3 regions of the Kribbella sp. NPDC000426 genome follow, and region 2 is predicted to be linked to each of the others. Evidence: predicted binding sites of a transcription regulator. Region 2 holds the regulator's gene; each other region holds the start of a gene.
The links. Region 2 encodes HrcA, which represses chaperone genes, less so after heat shock. Its sites were predicted from a motif close to TTGGCACTCGNNNNNNNCGAGTGCCAA; they were not measured.
Positions count from the first base shown of each region.

Region 1: groES (co-chaperone GroES) is a predicted target of HrcA. The motif match lies at 1,968-1,994, and genes of this name have one in related genera.
Region 3: groL (chaperonin GroEL) is a predicted target of HrcA. The motif match lies at 1,653-1,679, and genes of this name have one in related genera.

Region 1 is NZ_JBEPDK010000005.1:497,687-501,634, reverse strand. It holds gene ABT313_RS26545 (AraC family transcriptional regulator) at 1-140, opposite strand, end outside; gene ABT313_RS26540 (class I SAM-dependent methyltransferase) at 152-1,312, opposite strand; gene ABT313_RS26535 (peptidoglycan-binding domain-containing protein) at 1,322-1,912, opposite strand; gene groES (co-chaperone GroES) at 2,124-2,420, shown strand; gene groL (chaperonin GroEL) at 2,550-3,948, shown strand, end outside.
Region 2 is NZ_JBEPDK010000002.1:428,780-432,727, forward strand. It holds gene ABT313_RS09885 (ThuA domain-containing protein) at 1-139, shown strand, start outside; gene ABT313_RS09890 (Gfo/Idh/MocA family protein) at 124-1,227, shown strand; gene hrcA (heat-inducible transcriptional repressor HrcA) at 1,341-2,363, shown strand; gene dnaJ (molecular chaperone DnaJ) at 2,554-3,696, shown strand; gene ABT313_RS09905 (16S rRNA (uracil(1498)-N(3))-methyltransferase) at 3,760-3,948, shown strand, end outside.
Region 3 is NZ_JBEPDK010000005.1:456,064-460,011, forward strand. It holds gene groL (chaperonin GroEL) at 1-1,471, opposite strand, end outside; gene ABT313_RS26310 (GNAT family N-acetyltransferase) at 1,704-2,288, shown strand; gene ABT313_RS26315 (MmcQ/YjbR family DNA-binding protein) at 2,248-2,583, opposite strand; gene ABT313_RS26320 (PASTA domain-containing protein) at 2,618-3,451, opposite strand; gene ABT313_RS26325 (SigE family RNA polymerase sigma factor) at 3,448-3,939, opposite strand.

The DNA of each region.
Region 1 (3,948 bases), on a different contig from region 2:
ACGGACAGGACGCCGCGGGCGGCGTACACCAGATGACCTTCCTCGTGGGTCTGCACCGAGCTGGTGCCGCCCGAGGCCCACTCGTGCGCTCCCGCAGAGGGGAAGAGCTCCGAGCGGATCGGCTGGCCGTCATCAGGCATAGCTGAGGATTCTATCGGTGATCGGCCAGCCTGCGGCAGGAGTAGGCGACCGCGTCCCGGCCGATCCTGGTGATGATCAGCGTCGCTGAGGCCGAGCCCTTCGGAGCGAGCTTCTTCCGCAGTTGGGCGGGGTCCAGGTCCACGCCGCGCTTCTTGATCTCCAGCGTCCCGATGTCCTGGCTACGAACCCACGAGCGGAGCGCTTTCTCCTTGTAGGGCAGCTCTTCCACCACCTCGTACGCCGAGGCCAGCGGAGTTGCGACGTACTTCGCTGCGGTGACGTAAGCGATGCGTGGATCCAGCAGCCACCCGTCCACCGCTGTTGCGACCGCCGTGACCAGGCCGGCTCGTACGACCGCACCGTCAGGCTCGTAGATGTACTGACCGACTGGACCGGCCTCAGCCTCTGGTGCGTCCGAGACGGTGGCCTCGCTGGGTAGGAGGGTCGCTCGGCGCGGCGTACCTCCGTAGAGCCGGCCGGACCACAGTGCGGCCTCTTTCACCTCGCCGGAGTCGCTGATCCACTCGGCCTCCACGCCGGCGGGGATCGCGTCGTGTGGGATGCCAGGGGCAACTTTCACGCAGGCGGTGCGTTCCAGCAGGTCCAGTACGAACGTCCATGGCGGCGAGTAGGCGTTGTGGTCGAACACCCGCCGTCCGTCCGCTCTCCGCGCCGGGTCCGCGAACACCACGTCGTACGGCGTGAGGTCGGTCGACTCGGCTTCACCTACTACTACTTCACCGGTGAGGCCGAGGGCGGCCAGGTTGGCGCGGGCGGTCGCTGCGGTCTCGGGGTCGCGTTCGACGCCAGTCACTCGGAGTCCGGCACGGGCAGCGCTGATGAGGTCACCGCCGATCCCGCAGCCCAGGTCGACCACGCTGGCGCCGGGCATGGTGGTCGCGAGTCGTACGGCGCGATGTCTGCCCACCGTGGTCCGCGTCGCCTGCTCGAGGCCGTCCGGGGTGAAGAACATCCGTGAAGCGTCCGCGCCGAACTTGGCGACCGCCCGGTGCCGCAGCGCAGCCTGCGTGACAGCAGTAGTCACCAGCGTCGCGTCGTACCGCCGTCGAAGCTTCTCGACCAACGGGAGCTCGCGCCCAGGCTTGTACTCCGAACACGCCGCCGCGAGCACCTCCGCACCCGCCTCGTCGAGCAACACCGTCACTGTCACCCGGCAACTCTAGAGCGGGCTGGAACAGCTCCTGCTCCAGCTTCTCGTTGCCATCGAGTAGAGCCGCCAGTTCATCGCTGAGCGGGTCTTCGGGCCGTAGATGCCGTCCACGACCAGGTGGTGCTTGCTCTGGACCTGCTTGACCACTGCGCGGGTGTTATTGCCATAGATGCCGTCGACGGCGAGCTTGCTGCCGTAGCAGAAGTTGAGGTTGCGCTGGAGGACGCGGATCGCGGTGTCCGGGTCGCCGTACCGGTTGGAGCCGCGGTAGGGGTCGTCGCCGTACATGAGGTTGCAGGTGGTGCTGGTGCTGGCATAGATCGACGGCATCGGAATGCCCCAGCTGCGGTTGACCGGGACGAGCCGGGCCGACCTGCACTGCGGTAGGGCAGCGGCTGCCTTCAACTCGGCGGCGGTGGCGTCATGGGAGACGTCCTGGTCGGTCGGGGTCGTCGAGGCCTTCGGGGCCGGAGCAGCCGCGGGTGAAGCGGCCGCCGGTGACTCGTGCTTCGAGGCGTTGGCGGCCACGGCTCCGACCGCGACCGCGGCGACGGCGGCCAGGAGTGCGATCGTCCGGCCGGACAGCTTGGGCAGAGCCATGACCACATTCTGTACCCGGGTCGTCACCGGGCCTACGTCTCAGGCTGAGAATCCTTTGGCACTCGAGTTGACCGAGTGCTAATCGCGGCCTAGATTCGGTGTTGGCACTCTCTGTGTGAGGGTGCCAGCGGTCCGGCCCTTGACCCCCGCGACGGCAGGGGAGCGCGACCACCATGAACCAGACAAGCAAATCGACCGTGGAGGTCAGCAAGTGTCGGTCACGATCAAGCCGCTCGAGGACCGCGTCCTCGTCGCGCCGCTCGAAGCCGAGCAGACCACGAAGTCCGGCCTGGTGATCCCGGACACCGCCAAGGAGAAGCCGCAGGAGGGCGAGATCCTCGCCGTCGGCCCCGGCCGGATCGACGACAACGGCAACCGCGTCCCGCTGGACGTCGCCGTCGGCGACAAGGTCATCTACTCCAAGTACGGCGGCACCGAGGTCAAGTACGACGGCCAGGACTACCTGATCCTGGGCGCCCGCGACATCCTCGCAGTCGTCAGCAAGTGACGACCGCTCGCTGTTCCTGACTGACACCGCCCTGGTGCCGTACGCCGGCGCCGGGGCGGAGTCGGTCCGGGACAGCGAGCACGTGTCTGCTGTAACGAGAGCGAATTTCAGAGAGGGACTGGATTTTTCATGCCGAAGATCCTCGAGTTCGACGAGAACGCCCGGCGCGCGCTTGAGCGCGGCGTCGACAAGCTCGCGAACACGGTGAAGGTGACGCTGGGCCCGAAGGGCCGCTACGTCGTCCTGGACAAGAAGTGGGGCGCCCCGACCATCACCAACGACGGTGTCACCGTCGCCCGTGAGGTCGAGCTGGACGACCCGTTCGAGAACCTTGGTGCGCAGCTGACCAAGGAGGTCGCCACCAAGACCAACGACATCGCCGGTGACGGCACCACCACCGCGACGGTGCTGGCGCAGGCGCTGGTGCACGAGGGCCTGCGGGCGGTCGCCGCCGGCGCCAACCCGATGGGCCTCAAGCGCGGTATCGAGGCGGCCGTCGAGGCCATCTCCGCCAAGCTGGTCGACACCGCGCGGGCGGTCGACGACAAGGGCGACATGGCCCACGTCGCGACGATCTCCGCGCGTGACGCCGAGATCGGGACGCTGATCGCGGACGCGTTCGACAAGGTCGGCAAGGACGGTGTGATCACCGTCGAGGAGTCGAACACCTTCGGGACCGAGCTCGAGTTCACCGAGGGCATGCAGTTCGACAAGGGCTACATCTCGCCGTACTTCATCACCGACGCCGAGGCCGGCGAAGCGGTGCTGGAGGACCCGTACATCCTGATCCACCAGGGCAAGATCTCCGCGATCGCGGACCTGCTGCCGCTGCTGGAGAAGGTCGTGCAGTCCGGCAAGACGCTGCTGATCATCGCCGAGGACGTCGAGGCCGAGGCCCTGTCCACCCTCGTGGTGAACAAGATCCGCGGCAACTTCACCTCGGTCGCCGTCAAGGCGCCGGGCTTCGGCGACCGCCGCAAGGCGATGCTGGAGGACCTGGCCGCGCTCACCGGCGCGCAGGTCGTGGCCCCGGAGGTCGGCCTCAAGCTCGACCAGGTCGGTCTGGAGGTGCTCGGTACGGCGCGCCGCATCGTGGTCACCAAGGACAACACGACCGTCGTCGAGGGCGCCGGCAAGGGCGAGGACATCGAGGGCCGGGTCAACCAGATCAAGTCCGAGATCGAGCGCACCGACTCCGACTGGGACCGCGAGAAGCTGCAGGAGCGGCTGGCCAAGCTGGCCGGCGGCGTCTGCGTGATCAAGGTCGGCGCGGCCACCGAGGTCGAGCTGAAGGAGAAGAAGCACCGGATCGAGGACGCCGTGTCCGCGACCCGGGCCGCGATCGAGGAGGGCATCGTCGCCGGCGGCGGCTCGGCCCTCGTGCACGCGGCCACCGTGCTGGACAAGGACCTCGAGCTCGACGGTGACGAGGCCACCGGTGTCCGGATCGTCCGCAAGGCGGTCGTCGAGCCGCTGCGCTGGATCGCCGAGAACGGCGGCTACGAGGGCTATGTCGTCGTCGCCAAGG
Region 2 (3,948 bases):
GGTGATGCCGGCGATCTGGACCCGCCCCTACGGCGAGGGCAAGGTCTTCGTCTGCACGGTCGGCCACAAGCTGGACGACCTGGAGACGCCCGAGGTCCGCACGATCATCGAGCGGGGGCTGCTGTGGGCGAGCAAGTGACCAACATCGGCATCGTCGGCACCGGAGTCATCTCCGGCACGTACCTCGACCACCTGGCCAAGCTGCCGGGCGTCGACGTGGTCGCAGTGGCCGACCTGGATCGCAGCCGGGCCGAAGCGATCGCGGACAAGCACGAGGGGATCCGCGCCCTCACCCCGGACGAGCTGTACGCCTCCGACGACGTCGAGATCGTGCTCAACCTGACCATCCCGGCCGCGCACGCTCCGGTGCACCAGGCCGCGATGGAAGCCGGCAAGCACGTGTACGGCGAGAAGCCGCTGGCCGTCGACCGCACCGGCGCCGAGCCACTGCTCAAGTACGCCGCGGCGAACAGCCTCCGCGTCGGCTGCGCACCGGACACCGTGCTCGGCACGGGTACCCAGACCGCTCGTGCGGTGATCGACCGCGGCGACATCGGCGTACCGCATGCTGCGTTCGCGGCCTTCACCACGCCGGGCCACGAGCTGTGGCACCCCGCGCCTGAGTTCTACTACCAGCCCGGTGGCGGTCCGGTCCTCGACATGGGCCCGTACTACGTGACCAGCCTGGTCACCCTGCTCGGTCCGGTACGCCGGGTCACCGCGCGCGCCGGTCAGTCGAAGCAGGAGCGCAAGATCCACTCCGGGCCGCGGGAGGGTACGACGTTCCCGGTGGAGGTGCCGACGCACGTCACCGGCGTACTGGAGCACGAGTCCGGTGTGCTGACGACCGTGTTCATGTCGTTCGACGTGTGGGCGGCCCGGCTGCCGCGGATTGAAGTACACGGGACCGACGGCAGCCTGTCCGTGCCGGACCCGAACGGCTTCGACGGGACGGTCGAGATCGCCACGGCTGCGCAGCGCGACTGGACCGAGGTGCCGGTCGCCGGTGGGTACGCCGGAGCCGGGCGGGGCGTCGGTGTGGCCGACATGGCGCGGGCGCTTCGTCGCGGTGAGCCACATCGTGCTGACGGAGCGTTGGCCTACCACGTGCTCGACGTACTCGAGTCACTGCTCGACGCGGCCGTCCAGGATCAGCCTGTGGACGTCGCGAGTACGGTCGAGCGGCCCGCCGCCGTACCGTTGGGGGCGTCCCCCGAGTCCGCCTGAGGCACAGCCTGAGACCCGCCCCACGCCGTAGTGCGCGGAGTGGGTACTACGGCTCGGTAGACTGGCACTCGGAACTTTCGAGTGCCAAGGTCGATCGAGAGAGGGTGGTGCGCGTGCTGGACGACCGCAAGCTGGATGTGCTCCGCGCCATCGTCGAGGACTACGTGGCGACCCACGAGCCCATCGGGTCGAAGGCGCTGGTCGATCGGCACAACCTCGGCGTCTCGCCGGCCACGGTCCGCAACGACATGGCCGCGCTGGAGGAGGAGGGGTACATCACCCAGCCGCACACCAGCGCCGGCCGGATCCCGACCGACGCCGGGTACCGGCTGTTCGTGGACAAGCTGAGCACGGTCAAGACGCTCTCGGTCGCCGAGAAGAAGGCGATCACGTCGTTCCTGGCCGGAGCGGTCGACCTGGACGACGTCGTCCGCCGTACCGTCCGGCTGCTGGCGCAGATCACTCGCCAGGTTGCGATCGTGCAGTATCCGTCGCTCAACCGGTCGAGTGTCCGGCACATCGAGATCGTCACGATGAGCCCGCGCCGGCTGTTGCTGGTGCTGATCACCAGCAACGGCCGGGTCGAGCAGCGGATCGTCGAGCACCCGCACGATGTCGACGAGCAACTCATCGCCGATCTGCGTTCGCGGCTCAACTCGGTCCTTGCCGGACAGCGCCTCACCGACGCGACGACCTCGCTGGGCGGCGTGCCGGAGCTGTTCGCGCCGGGTGACCGGGCGCTGGTCGCGTCGATCGTCACCACGCTGCTGGAAGCCTTCACCGACGAGGTCGGTGAGCAGCGGATCGCCGTCGGCGGCGCCGCCAACCTGACCAGGTACGGCGACGACTTCGAGCGCAACGTCAAGCCGGTGCTGGAGGCGCTCGAGGAGCACGTCATCCTGCTCCGGCTGCTCGGCGAGGCGACGAACCCGCAGACCCTGACAGTCCGCATCGGTCACGAGAACCCGTTCGAGGAGCTGGCCACCACGTCGGTGGTCGCGACCGGCTACGGGTCCAAGTCGGAGGCGCTGGCCACCCTCGGCATCGTCGGCCCGACCCATATGGATTACCCGAGCACAATGGGCGCAGTACGAGCCGTCGCCCGCTACGTCAGCCAGATCCTGGCCGACTCATAACGACGGGGGGGTGTCTGATGGTCCAACGCCTACTGCGGGGCACTCGGCACGGCGCCTCGCCGCACGGGTGCAAAGGGAACGATGCTCCGCATCGACCCCTTCGCCCCCGCGCGCCGATGCACCGCACCGAGCACCTCCTCGCTACGGCGCTGGACCATCAGACACCCCCCACAACCCCCTGGTCTGGAGTATGAGCACCGATTACTACGCCGTCCTAGGTGTCAGCCGTGACGCGTCACCGGACGAGATCAAGAAGGCGTACCGCAAGCTGGCACGCCAGTACCACCCGGATGTGAACGACTCCGAGGACGCGCACCAGAAGTTCCAGGAGATCGGGCGCGCGTTCCAGGTGCTCAGCGACCCGCAGAAGCGGCAGATGCACGACCTCGGCGGCGACCCGTTCGCGACCGCGGGCGCCGGGCCGGGCGGCGCCGGGTTCGGGCAGGCGTTCACGTTCACCGACATCATGGACGCGTTCTTCGGCCAGACCGGCGGCGCGACCCGCGGCCCGCGACCGCGGACGCGGCGCGGTCAGGACGCGCTGATCCCGCTGCGGATCGACCTGGCCGAGGCGGCCTTCGGTACGACGCGGGAGCTCAAGGTCGACACCGCCGTACTGTGTCCGACCTGTAGCGGGTCCGGCGCCGCCGCCGGGTCCGAGCCGGTCACCTGCGAGATCTGCCACGGGCGTGGCGAGGTGACGCACACGCAGCGGTCGTTCCTCGGCGAGGTGCGGACGATGCGCCCGTGCCCGAACTGCCGCGGCTACGGCACCACGATCCCGAGCCCGTGCGTCGAGTGCGCCGGCGACGGGCGGGTGCGCTCGCGCCGTACCGTCACCGTGAAGATCCCCGGTGGCGTCGACAGCGGGACCCGCGTGCAGCTGTCCGGCCAGGGCGAGGTCGGCCCCGGCGGCGGACCGGCCGGCGACCTGTACGTCGAGATCGAGGTCGAGCCGCACGACATCTTCACCCGCAACGGCGACGATCTGCACTGCACGGTCACACTCCCGATGACGGCGGCCGCGCTCGGTACGACGATCGACCTGCCGACGCTCGAGGGTGAGACGACGCCGCTGGAGATCCGGCCTGGCACGCAGTCCGGGACGGCGCAGACGCTCACCGCACGCGGCGTACCGAGGCTGCGGCACGCCGGCCGCGGCGACCTGATCGTCCAGGTCATCGTCGAAACACCGACCAAGCTCGACGACGCCCAGGCCGACCTGCTCCGCCAGTTGGCGGTCGCCCGCGACGAGGAACGCCCCCAGGGCCAGGTCCAAGCCACCCACAAGAGCGTCTTCGGCCGCCTCCGCGACGCCTTCGGCGCCCACTAGATGACGCCGCCTCACCCCCGCCCGGTGCCCGTAGGTGGGGGTGTTCGGTAGGTGGGCGTCGCGGTGTTCTTTCATGCCGACCTCGTCGGCGATGAGCTGGTGTTGGACGGCCCGGAGGGCCGGCATGCTTCCGTGGTTCGGAGGATCGCGCGTGGAGAGCGCGTCCGCTTGACCGACGGACGGGGAGCGTGGGCCGAAGGACCTGTTGTTGCCGCTGGCAAGAGCGGGGTGACGGTGGCCGTGGACGAGCGG
Region 3 (3,948 bases), on a different contig from region 2:
TGCCGGTCTTGATCAGGTCCACGTACTCACCGGACGCGGCGTTCAGACCGTGACCCGGCTCGAGGTTGCGAACCTTCTCCACCACGACGCCGCCCTCGAGGCCGGCGTTCACGGCGATCTGCTTGAGCGGAGCCTCGACGGCCTGGCGCACGATCTGCGCACCGGTCGCCTCGTCACCCTCGAGCTCCAGCTTCTCGAACGCCGCGACGGACGCCTGCAGCAGAGCCACGCCGCCACCGGCGACGATGCCCTCCTCGACGGCCGCCTTCGCGTTGCGAACGGCGTCCTCGATGCGGTGCTTGCGCTCCTTCAGCTCGACCTCGGTGGCCGCGCCGACCTTGATCACCGCAACACCGCCGGCCAGCTTGGCCAGGCGCTCCTGCAGCTTCTCGCGGTCGTAGTCGGAGTCCGACTTCTCGATCTCGGCGCGGATCTGGTTGACCCGGCCGCCGATCTGGTCCGCGTCGCCCTCGCCCTCGACGATGGTCGTCTCGTCCTTGGTGACGACGATCTTGCGGGCCTGGCCGAGCAGCTCCAGGTCGACCGAGTCGAGCTTGAGACCGACCTCCTCGGAGATCACCTCGCCGCCGGTGAGGACGGCGATGTCGACCAGCATGGCCTTGCGGCGGTCACCGAAGCCCGGCGCCTTGACGGCGACGGCCTTGAAGGTGCCCTTGATCTTGTTGACGACCAGGGTCGCCAGCGCCTCGCCCTCGATGTCCTCGGCGATGATGGCCAGCGGCTTGCCGGTCTGCATGACCTTCTCCAGCACCGGGACCAGGTCCTTGATGCTCGAGATCTTGCTGTTCACGATCAGGATGTACGGGTCGTCGAGGACGGCCTCCATCCGGTCCGTGTCGGTCACGAAGTACGGCGAGATGTAGCCCTTGTCGAAGCGCATACCCTCGGTGAGCTCGAGCTCGAGGCCGAAGGTGTTGCTCTCCTCGACGGTGATGACGCCTTCCTTGCCGACCTTGTCCATCGCCTCGGCGATGATCGAGCCGACCTGGGTGTCCGCGGCCGAGATGGACGCGGTCGCCGCGATCTGCTCGCGGGTCTCGACCGGCTTCGCGAGCGACAGCAGCTGCTCGCTGACGGCCTCGGTCGCCTTCTCGATGCCCTTCTTCAGGCCCATCGGGTTGGCGCCGGCCGCGACGTTGCGCAGACCCTCGCGGACGAGAGCCTGGGCCAGCACGGTGGCCGTGGTGGTGCCGTCACCGGCGACATCGTCGGTCTTCTTGGCAACTTCCTTGACGAGCTCGGCCCCGATCTTCTCGTACGGGTCCTCGAGCTCGATCTCCTTGGCGATGGAGACACCGTCGTTGGTGATCGTGGGGGCGCCCCACTTCTTCTCCAGCACGACGTTGCGGCCCTTCGGGCCGAGCGTCACCTTGACGGCATCGGCGAGGGTGTTCATCCCCCGCTCGAGGCCACGGCGCGCCTCTTCATCGAAAGCAATCAGCTTGGGCATTCTCCGCGAGTCCTCCCGCGTCGAGTCTTTGTGGTCCAGCCGGCCCGGATGCCCGCGACGGACGGCACCGGCCCGCGACGCTCATGTCCCGCCACGCTCCGGCACCTCATCGAGGCCGTCTTCTTGCACACTCCGAGGCACGAGCACTTATCACTCTCGCCCTTGGAGTGCTAACCAAGTATTAGCACTCGACCCAAACGAGTGCAAGCCAGGCCCCGGCTACGGTGAACCCATGGTGACGCTGCGTCCGGCCGCCCCGGACTCCTGGCCCGACGTCGCGGCGGTGATGGGTGAGCGCGGCGACCCCTCCCGCTGCTTCTGCCAGTACTTCCGCCTCCGCGGCAAGGCCTGGTCCGACAACCCGCCGGCCGCCAACCGTGCGCTGCTCGAGACGCAGGTCGTCGACGGCGAGCGTCCTCCCGGCGTCCTGGCCTACGACGGAGGTACGCCGGTCGGCTGGTGCGCGGTCGCCCCGCGGACGGCGTACCCGCGGGTCGTCGCATCGCCCAACTGGCGCACCGACCACCCGGACGCGTGGGTGATCACGTGCTTCGTCGTACCGGTCGGCCACCGCCGCCAGGGAGTCGCCGCGGAACTGGTGTACGGCGCTGTGGAGCTGGCCGGCTCGTACGGCGCCACCGTGGTCGAAGCCTGCGCCGTCGACACCGGCGTGGCCGGCCGGGTGCCGTCCGCCGACCTGTACCGCGGCCCGCTGTCGGTCTACCTCAGCGCCGGCTTCACCGAGGTCAGCCGCACCAGCCCGCAGTGGGTCCTGGTCAGGCGGTCAGCTGGGCAACCAGGTACTTCGGGGCGGTGAGGCGGTACGCCTCGGTGATGAGCTCATGCAGCTCCTCGCCGTCAGCCAGCTCGAGCCGGATGAGCACCCAGGCGAACCGGCCACCGGCCCAGGACGGCGCATACGCCTCCGGATCCTCCGCGACCAGCGCTTCCTGCTCCTCCCGGAGAGCCTTGAGATGCAGGTGGGTCTGATCCTCGGACATGTAGGCGAAGCTCTTGTTCCGCACCTTGAAGACAGGCTGTCCCGCCCACCCCTCATGCTCCTCGGCGCCCGGCAACCCCGCCATCACCTTCACCACCGCCTGCGCATCCATACCCCCACGCTAGGCACCGCCACCGACAGTTTCCTCAGCGCGCGATCGTGACGGTCACCGTCGAGCCGACGGGCAGCATCGTGCCCACAGCAGGCGAAACACCCAGGACCGTGCCGGCTGGGTAGCTGGGCGACTTCACTCGGTTGTACTGCACCTTCAGGCCGGCTGTAGTCAGCAGCGGCGCATAGCTGCTCACGAGCGGGCCGGTCGGCGGGCCGACGTCTCTCAACGGACTCAGGACGCCGGCCTCGCCCGGCATAATCTGAATCCGCTGGAGTAGGTGGTCGACCTCCGCAGCGCTCGTGGAGGATTCGGCGCGGAACCACACCTTGAGGGACGGGATACTCACTGTCCCGTCACAGGTCGTCGTGTTGCGCTTGGGGTAGTTGGACGTCGAGCAGGTCGTCTGCTGCCGCTCGGCGCGTACTCCGCCGATCTGGAACCTCTCGTCGGCACGGAAGTCTGCTCGCGGGCTTCCGTAGTACAGCCCCACGCTCTCGACCCCAGCCGGACGGAAGGCCATGCAGTAGAGCGCCGCGCTCGGGTCGTCGATCAGAACCGTGTCCTGCATCGGAGTACCGCACCGGCTCTCGTTGGTCGGCCACTCCGCCGGGACAGCGATGGCCGCGTGACCGAAGCCGACCAGCCTCATCGCCGGAGCGACGGGAGCTGGTGACGTGACCGGAGCGCGAGATGTCAGCAGGGTCGACCCGGCGATGACGGCCCCGACAGCTACTACGGTCGCGGCGACGAGCCCCGCAGTACGGCGGTGGCGTCGGCGGGCTGCTCCGGCGTACAGGGTGTCCAGTGGGGGCGGGCCGACCGGGGTTTGCTCGGCGGTGCGTTCCAGCAGGTCTGTCAGCTTCATCGGGGGTCTCGCAGTTCTGCCAAATGTGGGTCCTGTGCGAGGGCCTTCACTGCACGGGACAGGCGGCTCTTGACTGTGCCGGCGGCTACACCCAGGACAGTCGCCATCTGTAGTTCGGTCAGGTGCGCGTAGTACCGCAGTACGACCGCTGTCCGTTGGTCGTCGGGCAGTCCGTCGAGTGCGCGCATCACGGCGTCGGTTTCATCGATGCCGGCGGTCGGATCGACGTCCGCGTGCTCAGGGAGTACCTCGGACGGTCTCTCTCCGTGCCAGCGGCGCCGTCTGGAGGAGCGGAAGCAGTTGACCAGGACCCGGTGCACGTAGGCGTCGCGGTCGTCAGCTGCGCGGACGCGGTTCCACCTGACCAGGCAGCGCTCCAGTGCGGTCTGAACGAGGTCTTCAGCTTCCGGCGGGGTACAGCCGAGCAGAACCGCACTACGCACCAGCGTCGGCCAGCGTGCGGTCACATACTCGCTGAAGTCGTCCATACCCCCTCC